DNA from 4 places in the Streptomyces sp. NPDC041122 genome. Region 3 is predicted to be linked to each of the others. Evidence: riboswitches for the same ligand, from Rfam matches in the RefSeq annotation. Region 3 holds a riboswitch; each other region holds the start of a gene.
What was found. Region 3 has a riboswitch for cobalamin ahead of ACZ6B8_RS30795 (cobalamin biosynthesis protein). Riboswitches for the same ligand answer to the same signal wherever they lie in the genome.
Positions count from the first base shown of each region.

Region 1: it holds a riboswitch for cobalamin, as region 3 does, so the genes downstream of both, ACZ6B8_RS03775 (ABC transporter substrate-binding protein) here and ACZ6B8_RS30795 (cobalamin biosynthesis protein) in region 3, are expected to answer to the same signal.
Region 2: it holds a riboswitch for cobalamin, as region 3 does, so the genes downstream of both, ACZ6B8_RS19865 (ribonucleoside-diphosphate reductase subunit alpha) here and ACZ6B8_RS30795 (cobalamin biosynthesis protein) in region 3, are expected to answer to the same signal.
Region 4: it holds a riboswitch for cobalamin, as region 3 does, so the genes downstream of both, ACZ6B8_RS17010 (energy-coupling factor ABC transporter permease) here and ACZ6B8_RS30795 (cobalamin biosynthesis protein) in region 3, are expected to answer to the same signal.

Region 1 is NZ_JBVIYQ010000001.1:863,895-868,652, forward strand. It holds gene ACZ6B8_RS03765 (ABC transporter ATP-binding protein) at 1-699, opposite strand, end outside; gene ACZ6B8_RS03770 (FecCD family ABC transporter permease) at 696-1,709, opposite strand; gene ACZ6B8_RS03775 (ABC transporter substrate-binding protein) at 1,790-2,761, opposite strand; cobalamin riboswitch at 2,806-2,926, opposite strand; gene ACZ6B8_RS03780 (M67 family metallopeptidase) at 2,930-3,352, opposite strand; gene ACZ6B8_RS03785 (amino acid permease) at 3,440-4,758, opposite strand, start outside.
Region 2 is NZ_JBVIYQ010000005.1:216,783-221,540, forward strand. It holds gene ACZ6B8_RS19840 (carbon starvation CstA family protein) at 1-92, shown strand, start outside; gene ACZ6B8_RS19845 (CstA-like transporter-associated (seleno)protein) at 89-286, shown strand; gene ACZ6B8_RS19850 (DUF3311 domain-containing protein) at 407-676, shown strand; gene mctP (monocarboxylate uptake permease MctP) at 751-2,310, shown strand; gene ACZ6B8_RS19860 (GNAT family N-acetyltransferase) at 2,400-2,906, shown strand; cobalamin riboswitch at 2,969-3,091, shown strand; gene ACZ6B8_RS19865 (ribonucleoside-diphosphate reductase subunit alpha) at 3,224-4,758, shown strand, end outside.
Region 3 is NZ_JBVIYQ010000009.1:382,769-387,526, forward strand. It holds gene ACZ6B8_RS30785 (putative cobaltochelatase) at 1-849, opposite strand, end outside; gene ACZ6B8_RS30790 (cobyric acid synthase) at 884-2,392, opposite strand; gene ACZ6B8_RS30795 (cobalamin biosynthesis protein) at 2,389-3,345, opposite strand; cobalamin riboswitch at 3,456-3,595, opposite strand; gene ACZ6B8_RS30800 (hypothetical protein) at 3,747-3,971, opposite strand; gene ACZ6B8_RS30805 (inorganic phosphate transporter) at 3,984-4,758, opposite strand, start outside.
Region 4 is NZ_JBVIYQ010000004.1:211,592-216,349, reverse strand. It holds gene ACZ6B8_RS17020 (DUF3048 domain-containing protein) at 1-443, opposite strand, end outside; gene ACZ6B8_RS17015 (diacylglycerol/lipid kinase family protein) at 724-2,286, shown strand; cobalamin riboswitch at 2,393-2,576, shown strand; gene ACZ6B8_RS17010 (energy-coupling factor ABC transporter permease) at 2,607-3,326, shown strand; gene ACZ6B8_RS17005 (energy-coupling factor ABC transporter substrate-binding protein) at 3,323-3,721, shown strand; gene cbiQ (cobalt ECF transporter T component CbiQ) at 3,728-4,477, shown strand; gene ACZ6B8_RS16995 (energy-coupling factor ABC transporter ATP-binding protein) at 4,474-4,758, shown strand, end outside.

The sequences.
Region 1 (4,758 bases), on a different contig from region 3:
CTCGGTGGTGAGGACCTCCTTCGGCGCCCCGGAGGCGACGAGGCGGCCGCCGTCGAGGACGTGCAGGCGGTCGCAGTAGTACGCGGCGAGGTTCAGGTCGTGCAGGGCGAGCAGGTTGGTGGTGCCCAGGCCGCGGACGAAGGAGAGGATCTCCAGCTGGTAGCGGATGTCCAGGTGGTTGGTGGGTTCGTCGAGGACGACCAGGGTCGGCTCCTGGACCAGGGCGCGGGCCACCAGCGCGCGCTGCCGCTCGCCGCCGGAGAGCGAGGGGAAGGTACGGTCGGCGAGCTCCGCGACGCCGACCCGGGCCAGCGCCGCCGCGACGAGCGCGTCGTCGGCCGCCGTGTCGGCCTCCCAGAACCGCTTGTGCGGGGAGCGGCCCATCGCGACGACCTGCCGTACGGTCAGCTCGAAGGCGGCCTGCCCGTCCTGCGGGACGGTGGCCAGGCGCCGGGCGCGCGCCTTCGCGGACAGCGCGTGCAGGTCGTCGCCGTCGAGGAGGGCGCGGCCCGCGGTGGGGCGCAGCGTGCCGTACACGCAGCGCAGCAGCGTGGTCTTGCCGCTGCCGTTGGGGCCGACGACGCCGACGGTCTCGCCGGGGGCGGCGGTGAGGTCGACGGAGTCGACGAGGAGCCGGCCGTCGACCTCGTAGGAGAGTCCTTCGGTGCGCAACTCGCCGGGCAACGGGTTCGGCGTCATGCCGGTACTCCTTCGGTGCGCCGCCGCAGCAGGTACAGGAAGAACGGGCCGCCGGTCAGCGCGGTGAGCACGCCGACGGGGATGTCCTGCGGGGCGGCGACGGTGCGCGCGGCGAGGTCGGCGGCGACCAGGAAGACCGCGCCCATCAGCGCCACGACGGGGAGCAGCGCGCGGTGCGCGGCGCCGACCAGCATGCGGGCGGCGTGCGGCACCATCAGGCCGATGAAGCCGATGGCCCCGCTGTAGGCGACCAGGACGCCGGTGAGCAGGGAGGCGAGGACGAAGACGGTGACGCGGAAGCGGGTCGCGTCCAGGCCGAGGACGGTGGCGCCCTCCTCACCGGCGAGGAGCAGGTCGAGGGGGCGGGCCAGGGCCGTCAGGAGGGCCGTGCCGAGGAGCAGGACGGTGCAGGGCAGGGCGAGCATGTCCCAGCGGGCGCTGCCGAGGCCGCCGAGCGTCCAGTACAGGACCTCCTTGAGGTGGTCCGCGCTGTCGGCGGTGACCAGGATGAGGCTGGTGAGCGCGGTGAGGATGTAGGAGACGGCGACGCCCGCGAGGATCAGCCGGCCGGTGGCGAGGCCGCCGCCCCCGCTTCGGGCCAGGCCGTGGACGAGGACCAGGGAGACCAGCGCGCCCGCGAAGGACGCGGCCGGGATGGTGACGGTGGTCGACAGGGCGGTGCCGAGGCCGAAGACGCCGCCGAGCACGATGGCGGAGACCGCGCCGACGGAGGCGCCGGAGGAGACACCGAGCAGGAACGGGTCGGCGAGCGGGTTGCGGACGAGGGCCTGCAGGACGGTGCCGATGACGGCGAGGCCCGCGCCGACGGCTGCGCCGAGCAGGACCCTGGGGAGGCGGACGTCCAGCACGATGGTGCGGAAGGGGGAGGGTCCGGCCCGCCCCGTGAGGATGTCCAGGACCTGGCCCGGCGGGATCCGGACCGAGCCCAGGGCCAGCCCGGCGAGTATCGCTGCCGCGAGGGTGACTGTGAGTACCGTCAGAACGACCAGGCGCCGACCCCGTGCGTCCCGTCGATCGCCCTTCGGGCTCGTCCTCGAACGCCGGACGGGCTGGAATGCCCGGGTGCGCCTCACAGCTGCGCCGCCAGCTTCCTCACCGCCTCCGGTGCTCGTACGCCGGTGACCACGTCCGACAGTCGCAGCACCGCGAAGCGCTTGTTCCTGACGGCCGGGACGTCCCGCAGGACCGGATCCTCCAGGAGGCGCTTCTTCTTCTGGGCGACGGTCGTGGCGCCGTAGTCGAGGATCAGGATGGTCTCGGGCCCGCGCTCGACGACCTTCTCCCAGGAGGCGTCGGTGAAGGACTTGTCGACGTCGGCGAAGACGTTGCGGCCGCCGGCCCGCTCGATGATGTCGTTGCCGATGCCGCGGCCGCCGGCGGTGAACGCGGTCTTGTCGCCGCTGTCGTAGACGAAGACGGACCGCGCCTTCTCGCCCCGGGACTTCTTCGCGGTGGCGGTGAGTTCGCGGCGGGCGCCCGCGACCCACTTCTCGGCACGGTCGCGCACCCCGAAGGTGGCGCCGACCTCGCGGACCTCGCGGTAGACGTCGTCCATGGAGACGGGCTTGTTCGCGCAGCCCTCGACGTTCAGGCGGGTCTTGATGCCCGACTTCGCGAGCGCGGAGCGGCTGCGGCCGTCGCCCGCGAGGAAGGCGCTCGGGTAACCGCCGTACACGAAGTCGGGATTGGCGGCGAGCAGCTTCTCGTACGAGGGGTATTCCTCGGCGAGCACGGGGCGCGACCTGTACGCCTTCTCGTACTTCGGCAGCACCTTGTCGTCGAGATAGGCGGTGCCGGCGATGTGGTCCTGCAGGCCGAGTTCCAGCATCACTTCGGTGGTGTGCTGGTTCATGGTGACGGCGCGCTTCGGGGGCGCGTCGTACGTCGTCCGCACGCCGCAGTTGGTGACGGTGTACGGGAATCCGGCCGCCCGCGCGGCGGGCTTCGTGTCGCCGTCGGTGTCCGCCGACGAGCACGCGGCGAGCGGGACGAGCAGGGTGGCCGCGGCGAGCGCGCGTATGCCGGTGTGGCGGCGGGACATGGCTGAGCTGCCTCCTCCAGGGGATTTCCGCGTCCCCTGCGTTGCGTGGAGAAAGGCGGCAGGTCAGTTCCTGACTCCCCCGGCCCTGCGCGGGGCCGGGGTCACAGTGGCGGGACCGTGCCGGGTTCGCACCGGCTTCCTGGGTCCTGCCGCCCTCATGAGTGAAGCTCAGTATGCCTCGACGACCTTTACCTCTTCCTCGGTGACCTCGCCGTCCACGATCCGGTACGAGCGGAACTGGAAGGGGCCCGCGCCGTCGGTGTCGGCGGTGGAGACCAGGACGTAGTGCGCGCCGGGCTCGTTGGCGTACGTGATGTCGGTGCGCGAGGGGTAGGCCTCGGTCGCCGTGTGCGAGTGGTAGACGATCACCGGCTCCTCGTCGCGGTCGTCGAGGTCGCGGTAGAGCTTGAGCAGGTCACCCGAGTCGAACTCGTAGAACGTGGGCGAGCGCGCGGCGTTCAGCATCGGGATGAACCGCTCGGGCCGGTCGGTGCCCTCCGGCCCCGCGACCACGCCGCAGGCCTCGTCGGGGTGGTCCTTGCGCGCGTGCGCGACGATCTGGTCGTGGAGGGCCTGGGTGATGGTCAGCATGGGAGCCAGGATAAGCAGAGGGCCCGCACCGTACCGAAGTGTGGTACGGGCGGGCCCGAATGCTGGACATCGGCCTTGGGGGGCCGGTCAGTCCTTGCTGAGCGGGTCGCCGTCGGACGGGCCGTCCGTGCCGCCCTGGGCGCCGACCTTCTGCTTGGTGAAGGCGGCAGCCTGCGGGTTGCGGCTCTTGAGCACGAGGTAGGAGACCGTCAGGATCAGGGCCCACACCGGCGCGGCGTACAGCGAGATGCGCGCGTCCTTGTCGACGCCCATCATCACGATGACCATGCCGATGAAGGCGAGCGCGAACCAGCTGGTGTACGGCGCGCCCGGGGCGCGGAACGTGGATTGCGGCAGCTCGCCGCGGTCGGCCTTGCGGCGGTAGCGGATCTGGCAGGCGAGGATCATGATCCAGGCCCACATGCCGGAGATGGTCGCGAAGGAGACGACGTAGTTGAACGCCTCGCCCGGCCACTGGTAGTTGATCCAGACGCCGACGAGCATGAAGGCGGCGGAGACCGTGGTGCCGGTCAGCGGCAGGCCGTTCTTCGTGAGCTTGGTGAAGAACTTCGGGCCCTGGCCGTTGAGCGCGAGGTCGCGCAGCATGCGGCCGGTGGAGTACATGCCGGAGTTGCAGGAGGAGAGCGCGGCGGTGAGGACCACGAAGTTCACGATCGCGGCGCCGACGCCGAGACCCATCTCCTCGAAGGCCTTCACGAACGGCGAGACGCCCGGCTTGAACGAGGTCCACGGGACAACCGACAGGATCATGATGAGCGCGCCGACGTAGAAGACGGCGATGCGCCACGGCACGGTGTTGATGGCCTTGGGCAGGACGGTCTTGGGGTCCTTGGACTCGCCCGCGGTGACGCCGACCAGCTCGACGGCGAGGAAGGCGAACATCACGATCTGCAGGGTCATCAGCGTGGAGCCGATGCCGTTGGGGAAGAAGCCGCCGTCGTCCCAGAGGTGGGTCACGGAGGCGGTGTCCCCGGCGTCGGAGAAGCCGATGGTGAGGATGCCGACGCAGATCAGGATCATGCCGATGATGGCGGTGACCTTGACCATCGAGAACCAGAACTCCAGCTCACCGAAGAGCTTCACGGAGATGAGGTTCGCGCCGTACAGGATGACGGTGAAGACCAGCGCGTAGGCCCATTGCGGGAATGAGTCATGGGTCCAGTACTGCATGTACTGGGCGGCCGCGGTGACTTCGGTGATGCCGGTGACGACCCAGAAGAGCCAGTACGTCCAGCCGGTCACGAATCCGAAGAACGGGCCCATGAACTCGCGTGCGTACTCCGAGAAGGAGCCGGACACGGGCCGGTACATGAGGAGCTCGCCGAGCGCCCGCATGATGAAGAAGATGACGAGGCCCGCGATGGCGTACGCCAGGATGAGGCTGG
Region 2 (4,758 bases), on a different contig from region 3:
CGCGGTTGACCGCCCCGGCCGGACTCTTCGCGACCCGCGAGGAGAAGGAGGAGCAGCGGCGCGAGCGGGAGCGGGAGGGGGTGACGCCGTGATCTGGCTGCTGCGCGGGGTGCGCTGGATGCGGTGGTACGTCAGGGAGTTGACCGACGAGAGCGCGTACGAACGGTACGTGGCGCATATCCGCAGGGACCATCCGCACGCAACCGTCCCCAGCCGCCGCGCATTCGAGCGGATGCGGACGGACCGGCAGGAGTCGGACCCCCGGCAGGGATTCCGCTGCTGCTGAGCAGGGACATTGCGCGGCGGTGATCCGTCCGTTATCCGGACGGGGGTTCCATACCGCGAGACTGTGGCTTAGATTTCCCGCACGTTAAGCATGGGATAAGTGAGGGAACGGAGCCGCGACATGTCAGATGCGCCGGAAGTGAACAGACCGGTCGTCACGCCGGTCCGCGTGGTCATCGCCGTCTGCCTTGTCGCGCCCTTCGTGGCGATGCTGTGGGTGAGCTCCTACGCCAAGATCGACCCGACCCTGATCGGCATCCCGTTCTTCTACTGGTACCAGATGCTGTGGGTGCTCATCTCCACGGTGCTGACGATGACCGCGTACAAGCTGTGGCAGCGTGACCAGCGCTCCCGCAAGGCCGCGCAGGCCCAGGGGGGTGCCGGAAAGTGACCACACTCGCATCGGGCGGCGTGAACGGCGTCGCCCTCGGGGTCTTCATCTTCTTCTTCGTCGCGGTCACCGCGATGGGCTTCCTGGCCGCGCGCTGGCGCAAGGCCGAGACGGAGTCCCTGGACGAATGGGGCCTGGGCGGACGGTCGTTCGGCACCTGGGTCACCTGGTTCCTGCTCGGCGGCGACCTGTACACCGCGTACACCTTCGTGGCCGTCCCCGCAGCGATCTACGCGGCGGGCGCGGCCGGCTTCTTCGCCGTCCCGTACACGATCCTCGTCTACCCGCTGATCTTCACGTTCCTGCCGCGCCTGTGGTCGGTCTCGCACAAGCACGGCTATGTGACCACCTCGGACTTCGTGCGCGGGCGCTTCGGCTCCAAGGGCCTCTCGCTGGCGGTCGCGGTCACCGGCATCCTCGCCACGATGCCGTACATCGCCCTCCAACTCGTCGGCATCCAGGCCGTTCTCGACGTCATGGGCATCGGCGGCGGCCCCGACACCAACTGGTTCGTCAAGGACCTGCCGCTGCTGATCGCGTTCGCGGTGCTCGCGGCGTACACGTACTCCTCGGGGCTGCGCGCGCCCGCGCTGATCGCGTTCGTGAAGGACGGGCTGATCTACCTCGTCATCGCCGTCGCGATCATCTACATCCCGATCAAGCTCGGCGGCTTCGACGACATCTTCGCCAAGGCCGGCGACGCCTTCGGGGTGGTCAACGAGGGCACGGGCAAACCGCGCGGCGCCCTCGCGCCGCCCGAGGCCGGCCAGTGGACGTACGCGACGCTGGCGCTCGGCTCGGCGCTCGCGCTCTTCATGTACCCGCACTCGATCACGGCGACGCTCTCCTCCAAGAACCGCAACGTCATCCGCCGCAACACCACGATCCTGCCGCTCTATTCGCTGATGCTGGGCCTGCTCGCGCTGCTCGGCTTCATGGCGATCGCGGCCGGGGTCAAGGTCGACAACGGCCAGCTGGCCATCCCGCAGCTCTTCGAGGACATGTTCCCCGACTGGTTCACCGGCGTGGCCTTCGCCGCGATCGGCATCGGCGCGCTCGTCCCGGCCGCCATCATGTCCATCGCGGCCGCGAACCTCTTCACCCGCAACATCTACAAGGACTTCATCAAGCCCGACGCGACGCCCGAGCAGGAGACCAAGATCTCCAAGCTGGTCTCGCTCCTGGTGAAGGTGGGCGCCCTCATCTTCGTCCTCGGCATGGACAAGACCGTGGCGATCAACTTCCAGCTGCTCGGCGGCATATGGATCCTGCAGACGATGCCCGCGCTGGTCGGCGGCCTGTTCACCCGGTGGTTCCACCGCTGGGCGCTGCTCGCCGGCTGGGCGGTCGGCATGGTCTACGGCACGCTGGCCGCGTACGGCGTCGCCTCGCCCACGCAGAAGCACTTCGGCGGCTCCTCCGACACCATCCCGGGCATCGGTGAGATCGGCTACATCGGCCTGACCGCCTTCGTCCTGAACGTGGTGGTCACCGTGGTCCTCACCTTCGTCCTGAAGGCGCTGAAGGCCCCCGAGGGCGTCGACGAGACATCCCCGGCGGACTACACGGCGGACGCGGGCGATCCCGGCGTCGTGGAGGAACTGCCGCCGGCGACCGCGGGCGCCGCGCACTGATCCCGCTCCCGCACTGCTGAGGCACCGACCGCGAAGGGCCGCCGGAAAACCGGCGGCCCTTCGTCGTGCGCTGTTGCACACTGCGCCCCATGGACATCACGATCAGAGCGGCACATCCCGAGGAGTACGCGGCACTGGGCGACCTCACCGCGCAGGCCTACCTCGACGACGGACATCTGGACCACGGCCCCGAGGACCGCTACCTGCCCGTGCTGCGGGACGTGGCGGGGCGCGCGGCGCACGCCGAGATCCTGGTGGCCGCGGCCGACGGCGCGGCGGACGGCGCACTGCTCGGCGGGGTCACCTTCGTGCCGTCCGGCGGGGCCCTGGCCGACATCGCGCGGGGCGACGAGACGGAGATCCGCATGCTGGCGGTCTCGCCCGCGGCGCGCGGGCGCGGGGTCGGCGAACTGCTCGTGCGCGCGTGCGTCGAGCGGTCCAGGCAGGCGGGCCGCACCCGGCTGGTGCTGTCCTCCTCGCCCTCCATGCGGACCGCACACCGGCTCTACGAACGCCTCGGCTTCGTCCGCACCCCGGAGCGCGACTGGTACCCGATCCCCGGTCTCCCGCTGCTCACCTACGCGTTGACACTCTAGGCCGTACCGTTCGCGATCCGACACAAGATGTGGGCCTGCTTCAGTGAGGCGGCACAAGATGTATGCTCGTGCTCGCTGTCGCCGCAGGGGAATCCGGTGCAAGTCCGGAACTGTCCCGCAACGGTGGACGTGTACGTCTTTGTCGTACGCGCAGTCCGAAGACCTGCCGGCAGTGCACCCGAGCCGTCCGGCCCGGGTGCCGACCGTCCGGGCCTCGTGGAATGGGCCGGTGGACGCGGTACGCCGCCCTGTCCGGGTGCGCCCGTGTGTGCCGTCCTCTCCCCCCAGGCCCAGAGCCGAGCGAGGGAGAGCTCCACGTGACCATCGCGCCTGCCGAACCTGCGTCAGCGCCGTCACCGACGACCGCCGAGGTGACCGACGCGCCGGGGACCGCGCTGCTGCGCACCCTGACCGACCTCACCGCCGACCTCCCCGACGCCGACCCCGGCCGAGTCGCGGCCGCCGCGCTGCGCGGCCGTTCGGCCAGGGCCGACGAGGCGGAGCTGCGCACGCTCGCGACCGAGGCCGCCGCGGGGCTCATCTCCGAGGACCCGGCGTACTCCAAGCTCGCCGCCCGGCTGCTCTCCCTCTCCATCGCCGCCGAGGCCGCCACGCAGGGCGTGCGCACCTTCACCGAGTCGATCGTGGTCGGCCACCGCGAGGGCCTGATCGCGGACCGCACCGCCGACTTCGTCACCGCGCACGCCGCCCGGCTCGACGCGCTCGTGGAGTCCGCGCTGGCCGACGGCGCCGACTTCCGCTTCGGCTACTTCGGCCTGCGCACGCTGCACAGCCGCTATCTGCTGCGCCACCCGATCACCCGGCAGGTCATCGAGACGCCGCAGCACTTCATGCTGCGCGTCGCGAGCGGGCTGGCCGAGGACGACAGCGTCCGCGCCCTCGACGAGGTCGCCGCGCTGTACCGCCTGATGAGCCGCCTCGACTACCTGCCGTCCTCGCCGACGCTCTTCAACTCCGGCACCCGCCACCCGCAGATGTCGTCCTGCTACCTCCTCGACTCCCCCCAGGACGAGCTGGACTCCATCTACGACCGCTACCACCAGGTCGCGCGGCTCTCCAAGCACGCCGGCGGCATCGGCCTCTCGTACTCGCGCATCCGCTCCCGCGGTTCGCTGATCCGCGGCACCAACGGCCACTCCAACGGCATCGTGCCGTTCCTGAAGACGCTGGACGCCTCGGTCGCCGCGGTCAACCAGGGCGGGCGGCGCAAGGGCGCGGCCGCGGTCTACCTGGAGACCTGGCACTCCGACATCGAGGAGTTCCTGGAGCTGCGCGACAACACCGGTGAGGACGCGCGCCGCACGCACAACCTCAACCTCGCGCACTGGATCCCGGACGAGTTCATGCGCCGGGTCGCCGCCGACCGGCCGTGGTCGCTGTTCTCGCCGTCCGACGTGCCCGACCTCGTCGACCTGTGGGGCGGGGAGTTCGACGCCGCCTACCGCGCGGCGGAGGCGGCGGGCCTGGCCAAGAAGACCATCCCGGCCCGTGAGCTGTACGGCCGCATGATGCGCACCCTCGCGCAGACCGGCAACGGCTGGATGACGTTCAAGGACGCCGCCAACCGCACCGCCAACCAGACCGCCGAGCCCGGCCACACCGTGCACTCCTCGAACCTGTGCACGGAGATCCTGGAGGTCACCGACGACGGCGAGACGGCCGTCTGCAACCTCGGCTCGGTCAACCTCGGCGCGTTCGTGGAGAACGGCGACATCGCCTGGGAGCGGCTCGACGAGACCGTCCGCACCGCCGTCACGTTCCTCGACCGGGTCGTCGACATCAACTTCTACCCGACCGAGCAGGCCGGGCGCTCCAACGCGCGGTGGCGCCC
Region 3 (4,758 bases):
CGTGCGCGCCATCACGATGTCCGCGCGCATGCCGTCGACCTCGAACGCCGCGCAGGTCGCCGCGATCTGCCGCAGCGCCCCGTCGCCCAGGGTCACCCGGGGGAGCAGCGCGCGGGCCGCCACGACCCGGTCCCGCAGCGCGGACTCGTCCTCGCGCCAGCGGCCGGCGAAGCCCTCGGGGTCGTCGTCGTACGCCAGGCGCCGCCGCACCACCTCGACGCGCTGGTCGGTCTCGCGGGAGGCGGCCACCTCGACGGTGAGCCCGAAGCGGTCCAGCAACTGCGGCCGCAGTTCGCCCTCTTCGGGGTTCATCGTGCCGACGAGCAGGAAACGGGCGGCGTGCCGCACGGACACGCCCTCGCGCTCCACGTACGAGGCACCCATCGCGGCCGCGTCCAGGAGCAGGTCGACCAGGTGGTCGTGGAGGAGGTTGACCTCGTCGACGTACAGGATCCCGCGGTGCGCGTCGGCGAGCAGGCCCGGCTCGAAGGCCTTCACGCCCTCGGCGAGGGCCCGTTCGATGTCCAGGGCGCCGACGAGGCGGTCCTCGGACGCGCCGACCGGCAGCTCGACCATCCGGGCGGGGCGCGCCGTGGCGCCGCCCGACTCGTGCGGGCCGTCCGGGCAGTTCGGGTCCGGGGCCACCGGATCGCACGAGAAACGGCACCCGGCGACGACCGGCACCTCCGGCAGCAGCGCCGAGAGCGCGCGCACGGCGGTGGACTTGGCGGTGCCCTTCTCCCCCCGCACGAGCACACCGCCCACGGCGGGCGATACGGCGTTCAGCAGGAGCGCGAGCCGCAGGTCGTCCTGGCCGACGAGGGCGGTGAACGGATAGGGGGTGGTCACAGGGCCTCCTTGATGCGGTGGTGCGTGGCGGCGCTCATGACGGCGCTCCGGGCGCGATGAACGGCAGCCCGGGCGGCGCGCCGTTCTCGATCAGGTCCAACAGGCCGTCGGTGTCCGCGTGTTCTTCGATCAGATCGCCGAGCAGGTCCAGCTGTTCCTCGCGCAGGGTCGCGAAGCTGGTGTCGGGCGCGGGCACGAAGCGGCGCCCCGCGGCCCGGGCGACCTCGGTGAGGAACCGGCGCCGGAACGCGTCGCTCTCCAGCGACCCGTGCCAGTGCGTGCCCCACACCTCGCCGACCCGGCAGCCGTCCAGGAACGGCTCGCCGTCCAGGACCTCGGCGACCCCGTGGTGGATCTCGTACCCCTCGACGGGCTCGCCGAGGGCCTCGCCCACCGGCCGCGCGAGCGTCTTCTCGCGCGCGAACCGCACCCGTACGGGCAGCAGCCCGAGCCCGTCCACGGACCCGGCCCGCGACTCCACGTCGTCCTCGATGTGCTCGCCGAGGACCTGGAAGCCGCCGCAGATGCCGAGCACCGGACGGCCCTCGGCGGCGCGGCGGGCGAGGGCGTCCGCGAGGCCGCGCTCGCGCAGCCAGGCCAGCGCCCGCACGGTCCCGCGGGTGCCCGGTACGACGACGAGGTCGGCGTCGACGAGCTCCTCGGCCCGGTCCACGAACCGCACGACGACGCCCGGCTCGGCGGCCAGCGCGTCCACGTCCGTGAAGTTGGACATCAGCGGCACGGCGCACACCGCGACCCGCAGCACGTCCTCGCCGGCCGGCGGGGCGACCACGGACTCCCGGACGGCGCCCCGCAGGGAGACCCGAAGACCGTCCTCCTCGTCGATGCCGAGCCCGTGCTGGAACGGCAGCACCCCGAAGGTGCGCCGCCCGGTGAGGCCGAGCAGCATGTCCAGCCCCGGTGCGAGGAGGGAGACGTCCCCGCGGAACTTGTTCACCAGATAGCCCGCGACGAGCTCCTGGTCGGCCGGGCTCAGCAGCGCGGTCGTGCCGAAGAACGAGGCGAACACCCCGCCCCGGTCGATGTCGCCGACCACCAGGACGGGGAAGCGGGCGGCGCGCGCGATGCCCATGTTCACGATGTCGGTGCGCCTGAGGTTGATCTCCGCGGGGCTGCCCGCTCCCTCGCAGATGACGGCGTCGTACGTGCCGCGCAGCTCCTCCAGGCAGCCCACGACGGTGTCGAGCAGCTGCGCCTGGCGCCCGCCGTGGTAGCCACGCGCACTCATCTCGCCCACGGGCCTGCCCATCAGGACGACCTGGCTGGAGCGGTCACTGCCCGGCTTGAGCAGGACGGGGTTCATCAGCGCGCTCGGCTCGACACGGGCGGCCTGCGCCTGCATGGCCTGCGCCCGCCCGATCTCGGCGCCCTCGCGGGTGACGAAGGAGTTGAGGGACATGTTCTGCGCCTTGAACGGCGCGACGGACACGCCCTTGCGGGTCAGCCACCGGCAGATACCGGCGGTGACGACGCTCTTCCCGGCGTCCGATGTGGTCCCGGCGACCAGCAGTCCACCGCTCATGCTTTCCCTCTCCCCGACCTCGCCGACCGCAGCGCCCAGCGGGCGCCCACCACCGTTCCCAGGGCGAGCAGCCCGACGCGCCGGGACAGCTTCGCGGCCCGGTCGATGTCGGCCACCCGCACCTCGCGCCCCTCCCCGTTCAGCACCGGCCGGTGCTCGATCCGCCCGCCGTACGAGAGCGTCCCCCCGAGCCGGACGCCCAACGCCCCGGCGAAGGCCGCCTCGACGGGTCCGGCGTTCGGGCTCGGGTGCTTGCCGGCGTCCGCGCGCCAGGCGCGCAGGGCCCCTCGCGGCGCGTCCCCGGCGAGCGCCGCGAGCCCCGCGGTCAGCCGCGCCCCCGGCCACCCGAAGACGTCGTCGAGCCGGGCGGAGGCCCATCCGTACCGCCGGTGGCGGGCCGACTTGTGCCCCACCATCGCGTCGAGCGTGTTCACGGCCCGGAAAGCGACCAGGCCGGGCACCCCGGCGAGGGCGCCCCATACGAGGGCCCCGACCACCGCGTCGGAGGTGTTCTCGGCGACGGACTCCACCACGGCCCGGGCGATGCCGTCCGCATCCAGCGCCTGCGGGTCCCGCCCGCACAGATGCGGCAGCCGCTCCCGCGCGACCTCGAGGTCGCCGGCCGCCAGCGCCCCGCCGACGGCCCGCGCCTCCCGGCCGAGCGAGGTGCCGCCGACGACGGCCCAGGTGGCGGCGGCGGTCAGCGCCACGGATCCGGCACGTGAGCGGCGTACGAGCGTGGTGGCGAGGACGGCGGCGCCCGTCGCGCCCCCGGCGCACACCAGGGTGTGCAGCGCGCCCCAGCCGCGGTGGTCGCGCCAGAGCGTCCGCTCGACGGCGGCCGCGGCACGGCCGAACGCGGCGACCGGATGGCCCCGGCGGGGATCGCCGAGGAGCAGGTCGCCGAGGAGGCCGGCGGCGGCGCCGTACGCGAAGTCGCGGTCGGCACTCATGGGGTCAGCCCGTCGCCGCGCTGAGGAGCGAGCTCGTACTCAGGGGCAGGGGCGGCACCGGGCGGCCGGGCATGGCGATATGTCCTCACTCAGGGTGTCCGCGCCCTGGTTCGACGTGATCGGCGGCGAGAGTTCCTGGCTCGCGGGGAGGGACTCCCCGGTGACAGTGGCGGGACCGCGCCGGATTCGCACCGGCTTCCTCTTCTGCCGCCGTGGTTGGCCCCGGCAGTCCACCACGGCCCGCGAAGGCCCGTCAACTCGCCGTTGACCTGCGGCGGGAGAGTGTGTTGGGCCCCACACCGGGACTCACATCAGGGCCCACGCACACGGGTGGGGCGCGGAGCGTGTGTCACGCTCCGCGCCCCACCCGGGAGCGCCGCCGCCGGACGGCGCCCGTGCCGTCAGGCGACGATCAGGAAGATGCCGTACGCCACCGCCGCCGCGCAGAGCGCGAAGCAGGCGTACGCGCCGGTGCGCGCCAGGGCCGCGGAGCCACCGGTGGAGGCGGCCGCCGTCTCCTGCTTGGAGAGGCCGACGATGCCGAGGGTGAACAGGCCCACCAGGGCCACCGTCACCGCGAGGCTGACTCCGAACACGGAGCCGAGAGCTGCCCAGTCGATGCTCATGCTGGTCTGTCCTTACACGGTCGCGGGCCGGGCGGGGTCCGCCATGGCACCGGTCGTGGTGGTGGTCGGGGCCGAGACGGTGGCCTTGACGGGGGAGCCCGGCAGGACGGAGGCGGCCATCGCGCCCACCGGGGGCGGGGTGACGGCGGCGATCGCGGTGGTCACGACGCCCGCGGGCTCGGCGGCCGGGATGCCGTCGGGGCGGATCTCGTCGTCCGTGACGTTGGTGTGGTCGACGGAGTCGCGGCGGGAGAGGACCCAGATCACGCTCGCCCCGGCGACCAGGAGGGCCGCGGTGGCCGCGACGCCCCAGGGGCCCTGCTTGGTGAGGAACTCGGCGCCCGCGCCGACCAGACCGGCGGCCGGCAGGGTCAGGCCCCACGCGACGAACATCCGGGTGGCGGTCGACCAGCGGACCACGCCGCCCTTGCGGCCGAGGCCCGCGCCCATCACGGCGCCCGAGCAGACCTGGGTGGTGGAGAGCGAGAAGCCGATGTGCGAGGAGGCGAGGATCGCCGTCGCGGCGCTGGTCTGGGCGGCGAAGCCCTGCTGCGGCGCGAGGTCGGTCAGGCCCTTGCCCATCGTGCGGATGATGCGCCAGCCGCCGAGGTAGGTGCCGAGCGCGATGGCGACACCGGCCGAGACGATGACCCACATCGGGGGGTTGGCGCCGGGGTTCAGGACGCCGCCGGTGATCAGGGCGAGCGTGATGATGCCCATGGTCTTCTGCGCGTCGTTGGTGCCGTGGGCCAGCGAGACGAGTCCCGCGGAGGCGATCTGGCCCGCG
Region 4 (4,758 bases), on a different contig from region 3:
GGCGCGTCCCTGAGCTTCTTCTGCAGCGCGGTGCGCACCCCGGAGTAGGCGAGGACCGGCCGGCCGAACTGGCGCAGCAGCTCGACGTCGGACTCGCGGGCGCTGCGCACCGGGCCGATCTCCGGCGGCACCTTGCTGGAGTAGACGCCCATGAGACGGCTCATACCGCCCTCGACCCTCTCCACGTAGACGATGTCCGCCCGGTCGAGACCCGTGTGTGGGCGGGCCGCCCGGGCGTTGTCGAACTTGACCGCCACGACCGGCCCCTGGCGTGCCGTCAAACCGGTGAAGGGCGAGGGGCTGCGGGGCGCGGGGGAGTCCTCACGAGCGGGGGCGCTCGCGTAGGCGGAGGCGCCCGCGGCGAACGCCGCCGTGACGACGAGCGCGAGCACGCGGGTACCGAGCCGGGTGCGACGGGCGTCCCGGACTTTTGTCGCTGCCATTGAGGCGTCTCCTTCGTGGCGAAGCCGGTCGGGCCGCCTCGTGGCCGCCCTGGTGGCAGCCGCAGACCTACCTCCCCGGGCCATGGCCTCAATCGCGGCTGGGGCCATCCACCCGCGTGACGTCACTCTTTCCGGGGCAGCCCCGCGTGGCTCCGCGGCCGGTGCGTGCGCCGGACCGAGCGGAGTGGGCGGGATCGGCGCGGGTAGGCTGGGACTTCGTCCTGGTCCGTTCCGGCCGCGTGCTGCGGATTCTTTACAAGTGCAGAGGTGTGGCGAGCGAATGAAGCGATCTGTTCAGCGGTGGAAGGTGCCGGGCCCGGGGCCGGGCAAACGGCTGGCCGCCGCCCTCGACCTGGTGGGCCCCGCTCGCGGCGGGGCCGTGACACGGGCGCTCCGTACGGTGGTCGAGCACGACGCCGTATGGCTGGGCGCCGCCACGGCACTGGGTCTCTCGGGGGACAGGAGCGCCCGCAGGGCTGCCCTGCGGGGGCTCGGATCGGTGGCGATCGTCACAGCTGTGAACCATGCGGTGGCCAAGCCCGCGGCCCGCAGCGCCCGCCCCGTCCTGGACGGCCTGCCCGCGCTGTTCCCTCGCCCCCGCACCGCCTCGCTGCCCGCCAGCCCGATAGCCACGGCAACCGCCTTCACCTCGGCGGTCGTCATGGAGTCGCCCCGGCACGGCCTGGGCGTCCTGCCGTTCGCGGCCGGTCTCGCCTACGCGCGCGGCCAGAAGGGCCTCGACCACCGCGGCCGCACGGCCGCCGGAGCCCTCATCGGAGTGGGGGCCGCGCTGCTCACCTGCCGCTGGTGGCCCGTGAAGCCCGCGGCGGCGGCCGCGGGCGCTCCGCCGCGCCGGCCGGCCCCCGCGCTCAAGGACGGCCAGGGCCTGCACGTGGTCGTCAACCCGTCCTCCGGCGTCGCCTGGAGCAGGGACACCGCCGACACCCTGCGCACCCTGCTCCCCGAAGCGTCGATCACGGTCTTCGAACCCGGCGACGATCTGGTGGCCCTCCTGGAAGCGGCCGCGCAGCGCGCCGTCGCGGACGGCGGGGCGCTGGGGGTGTGCGGCGGCGACGGCACGGTCAACGCGGGCAGCGTCACGGCGGCACGGCACCAGGTCCCCCTCGCCGTCTTCCCCGGCGGCACCTTCAACCACTTCGCCGTGGACCTCGGCAACGTGACGCTGGAAGACGTCACCCGCGCCATCGGGTCCGGCGACGCCGTCACCTCCGACGTGGGACGCGCCTCCGCCTATCAGCAGCCCGGCGCCGCCACCGGCGGCACACAGGAGGCGCCGACCCGCGAGCTGGAGGCCCGCGGCGAACAGCAGCTCTTCCTCAACACGTTCAGCATCGGCGTCTACTCGGACCTGGTCCATGCCCGGGAGCGGCTCGAGAAGCGCATCGGCAAGTGGCCCGCGCTCGTCATCGGCCTCGCCAAGGTTCTGGCGACGGGCGCCCCGCTCTCCGTGGTGATCAACGGCCGGCCGCGCCGCATCTGGCTGCTCTTCGCGGGCAACGGCATCTACCACCCGGCGGGCTTCGCCCCGACCTACCGCACCCAGCTCGACGACGGGCTCCTCGACGTCCGCGCCGTGGAGGCCGGCACTCCGCTGGCCCGCACCCGGCTGCTCCTCGCCGTCCTGACCGGAACCCTGCACAACTCCCGTGTCCTGACGACCGCCCAGGTGCGCCGGCTCGAGCTGGAAGTCGTGGAGGGCGACCCGCACCTCGCCTACGACGGCGAGGTGACCGACACCACGTACCAGCGGCTCGTGCTCGACAAGCTCCCCAAGGCCCTCACCCTCTACCGGCCCGCCGACCAGGACCAGTGGCTCCGCTGACCCACCCGCCACACGGCCGCTGATCAGGGGCGTACGCGGTGGTACACGCGCTCGCGTGTGCCACCGCCGCAACCCGTGCGCAAGTTGTCAGCAGATCAGTTGCGCACTAATGTCGCCACGCCTTGGTGAACGGGAAATCCGGTGTGATGCCGGTGCGGCCCTCGCCACTGTGATCGGGAAGTCCGGCTCCAGCCCTCGCGGCAGCCACTGGGTGCGCACGCACCCGGGAAGGCGGAGTCCGGTCGGTACGACCCGTCAGCCAGGAGACCGGCCAAGGCGCGTTGTCCATCCACGAGGTGCTGGAGAGGGTCTGCCGAGCCATGCACATAGCCGAGGGTTTCCTCCCACCGGCGCACGCGATCGCCTGGGGCGTAGCGTCCGCGCCGTTCGTCGTCCACGGAGTCCGCTCCCTGACCCGTGAAGTCAAGGAACACCCGGAGAGCACGCTGCTCCTCGGCGCCTCCGGGGCCTTCACGTTCGTCCTGTCCGCACTGAAGATCCCGTCCGTCACGGGCAGTTGCTCGCACCCGACGGGAACCGGGCTCGGAGCGATCCTGTTCCGGCCGCCCATCATGACGGTGCTGGGCACCATCACCCTGCTCTTCCAGGCCCTGCTGCTCGCCCACGGCGGGCTCACCACCCTGGGCGCCAACGCCTTCTCGATGGCGATCGTCGGCCCCTGGGCCGGATACGCGGTCTACCGGCTCCTCAAGCGGTTCGACGTCCCGCTCATGGTCGCCGTGTTCTTCGGTGCGTTCGTCGCCGACCTGTCCACGTACTGCGTCACCAGTGTTCAGCTGGCGCTCGCGTTCCCCGACCCCAGCAGCGGATTCCTCGGGGCTCTGGGCAAGTTCGGCGGAATCTTCGCCGTCACGCAGATCCCGCTGGCGATCAGCGAGGGACTGCTCACCGTCCTGGTGATGCGGCTGCTCGTGCAGTCCAGCAGGGGCGAGCTCACCCGGCTCGGCGTGCTGATGCAGCGCAAGAGCACGCCGGACGTGACGACGACCAAGACGGAGACGGGGGCCAGCGCCCGATGAGCCGGAACGCGAAAATCAACATCCTGCTGCTCGTGGTGGTCGCCGCGCTCGCGGTGCTGCCCGTGGCGCTCGGGCTCGGCGACGACGAGAAGGAGCCGTTCGCCGGCGCCGACGCGCAGGCCGAGACCGCGATCACCGAGATCAAGCCGGACTACAAGCCGTGGTTCTCGCCACTGTACGAACCCCCCTCCGGGGAGATCGAGTCGGCGCTCTTCGCCCTGCAGGCGGCCATGGGCGCCGGTGTCCTCGCCTACTACTTCGGGCTGCGCAAGGGACGCCGCCAGGGCGCGGAGCAGACGGTGGCGCAGGAGGCGGACGCGGAGCGGTCCACCGGTGCCGCGGCCGGCACCCCGGCCGGCCAGGAGGCCGGCCGGTCCGGGGCCGGGCAGGTCTGACCCGGCGTGCTGCCCATCGACGCGGCGGCGCACAGCAGTCGCTGGCGCCGCCGGCACCCCGTGGACAAGGCCGTGCTCGGGCTCGGCCTCACCGTCCTGGCCATCTCGCTGCCGCCCTGGCCGGGCGCCGCGCTGGTGCTGACCGCGGCGCTCGTCCTGCTGCTCGGACCCGCGGGCGTGCCGCCCCGCAAACTGTGGCGTGCCTACCGCGTGCCGCTCGGCTTCTGCGTCACCGGCGCCCTCACGCTGCTCGTCCAACTCGGCGGCCCCGAGGGCTTCGTGACGCTCGCCGACGGAGGCCCGGCGCGCGCGGGCGGCCTCCTCCTGCGGACCTCCGCGGCCTCGCTCGGCGTGCTGCTGTTCGCGTTCACCACACCGATGTCGGACCTGCTGCCCCGGCTGGTGAAGGCCGGTGTGCCCGCACCCGTCGTGGACGTGGCGCTCGTCACGTACCGCATGAGCTTCCTGCTCCTGGACTCCATGAGCCGCATCCGGCAGGCGCAGGCCGCCCGCCTCGGCCACACCACCCGCGCCGCCACCTGGCGCTCCCTCGCCTCGCTCGGCGCCACCGCCTTCGTGCAGGCCTTCGACCGGGCCGGCCGGCTGCACGCCGGGCTCGCCGGACGCGGCTACGACGGCACGCTGCGGGTCCTCGTCCCCGACGCCCGGATCTCCCGGCCCTTCGTGGCGGCCGGAGGCGTCCTCCTCGTGGGCCTGGTGGCCCTCACCCTCGTACTGGAAAGGTTCCTGCCATGACCGAGCCGAGGGCTCTTCGCGAGCCGGGCGCCCGCGGCGGGCCGGGACAGCCCCTGGTCGCCCTGCGCGACGCGTCCTACGCGTACGAGGACGGGCCCACCGTGCTCAGCGGACTGGACTTCGACGTCGTCGAGGGCCGCGCCCTCGCGCTGCTCGGCCGCAACGGCAGCGGCAAGACGACCCTCATGCGCCTGCTCAGCGGCGGACTGCGCCCCGCCGCGGGCGGGTTGACGGTCGACGGCGTCCCCGTGACGTACGACCGCAAGGGTCTGACCCGGCTG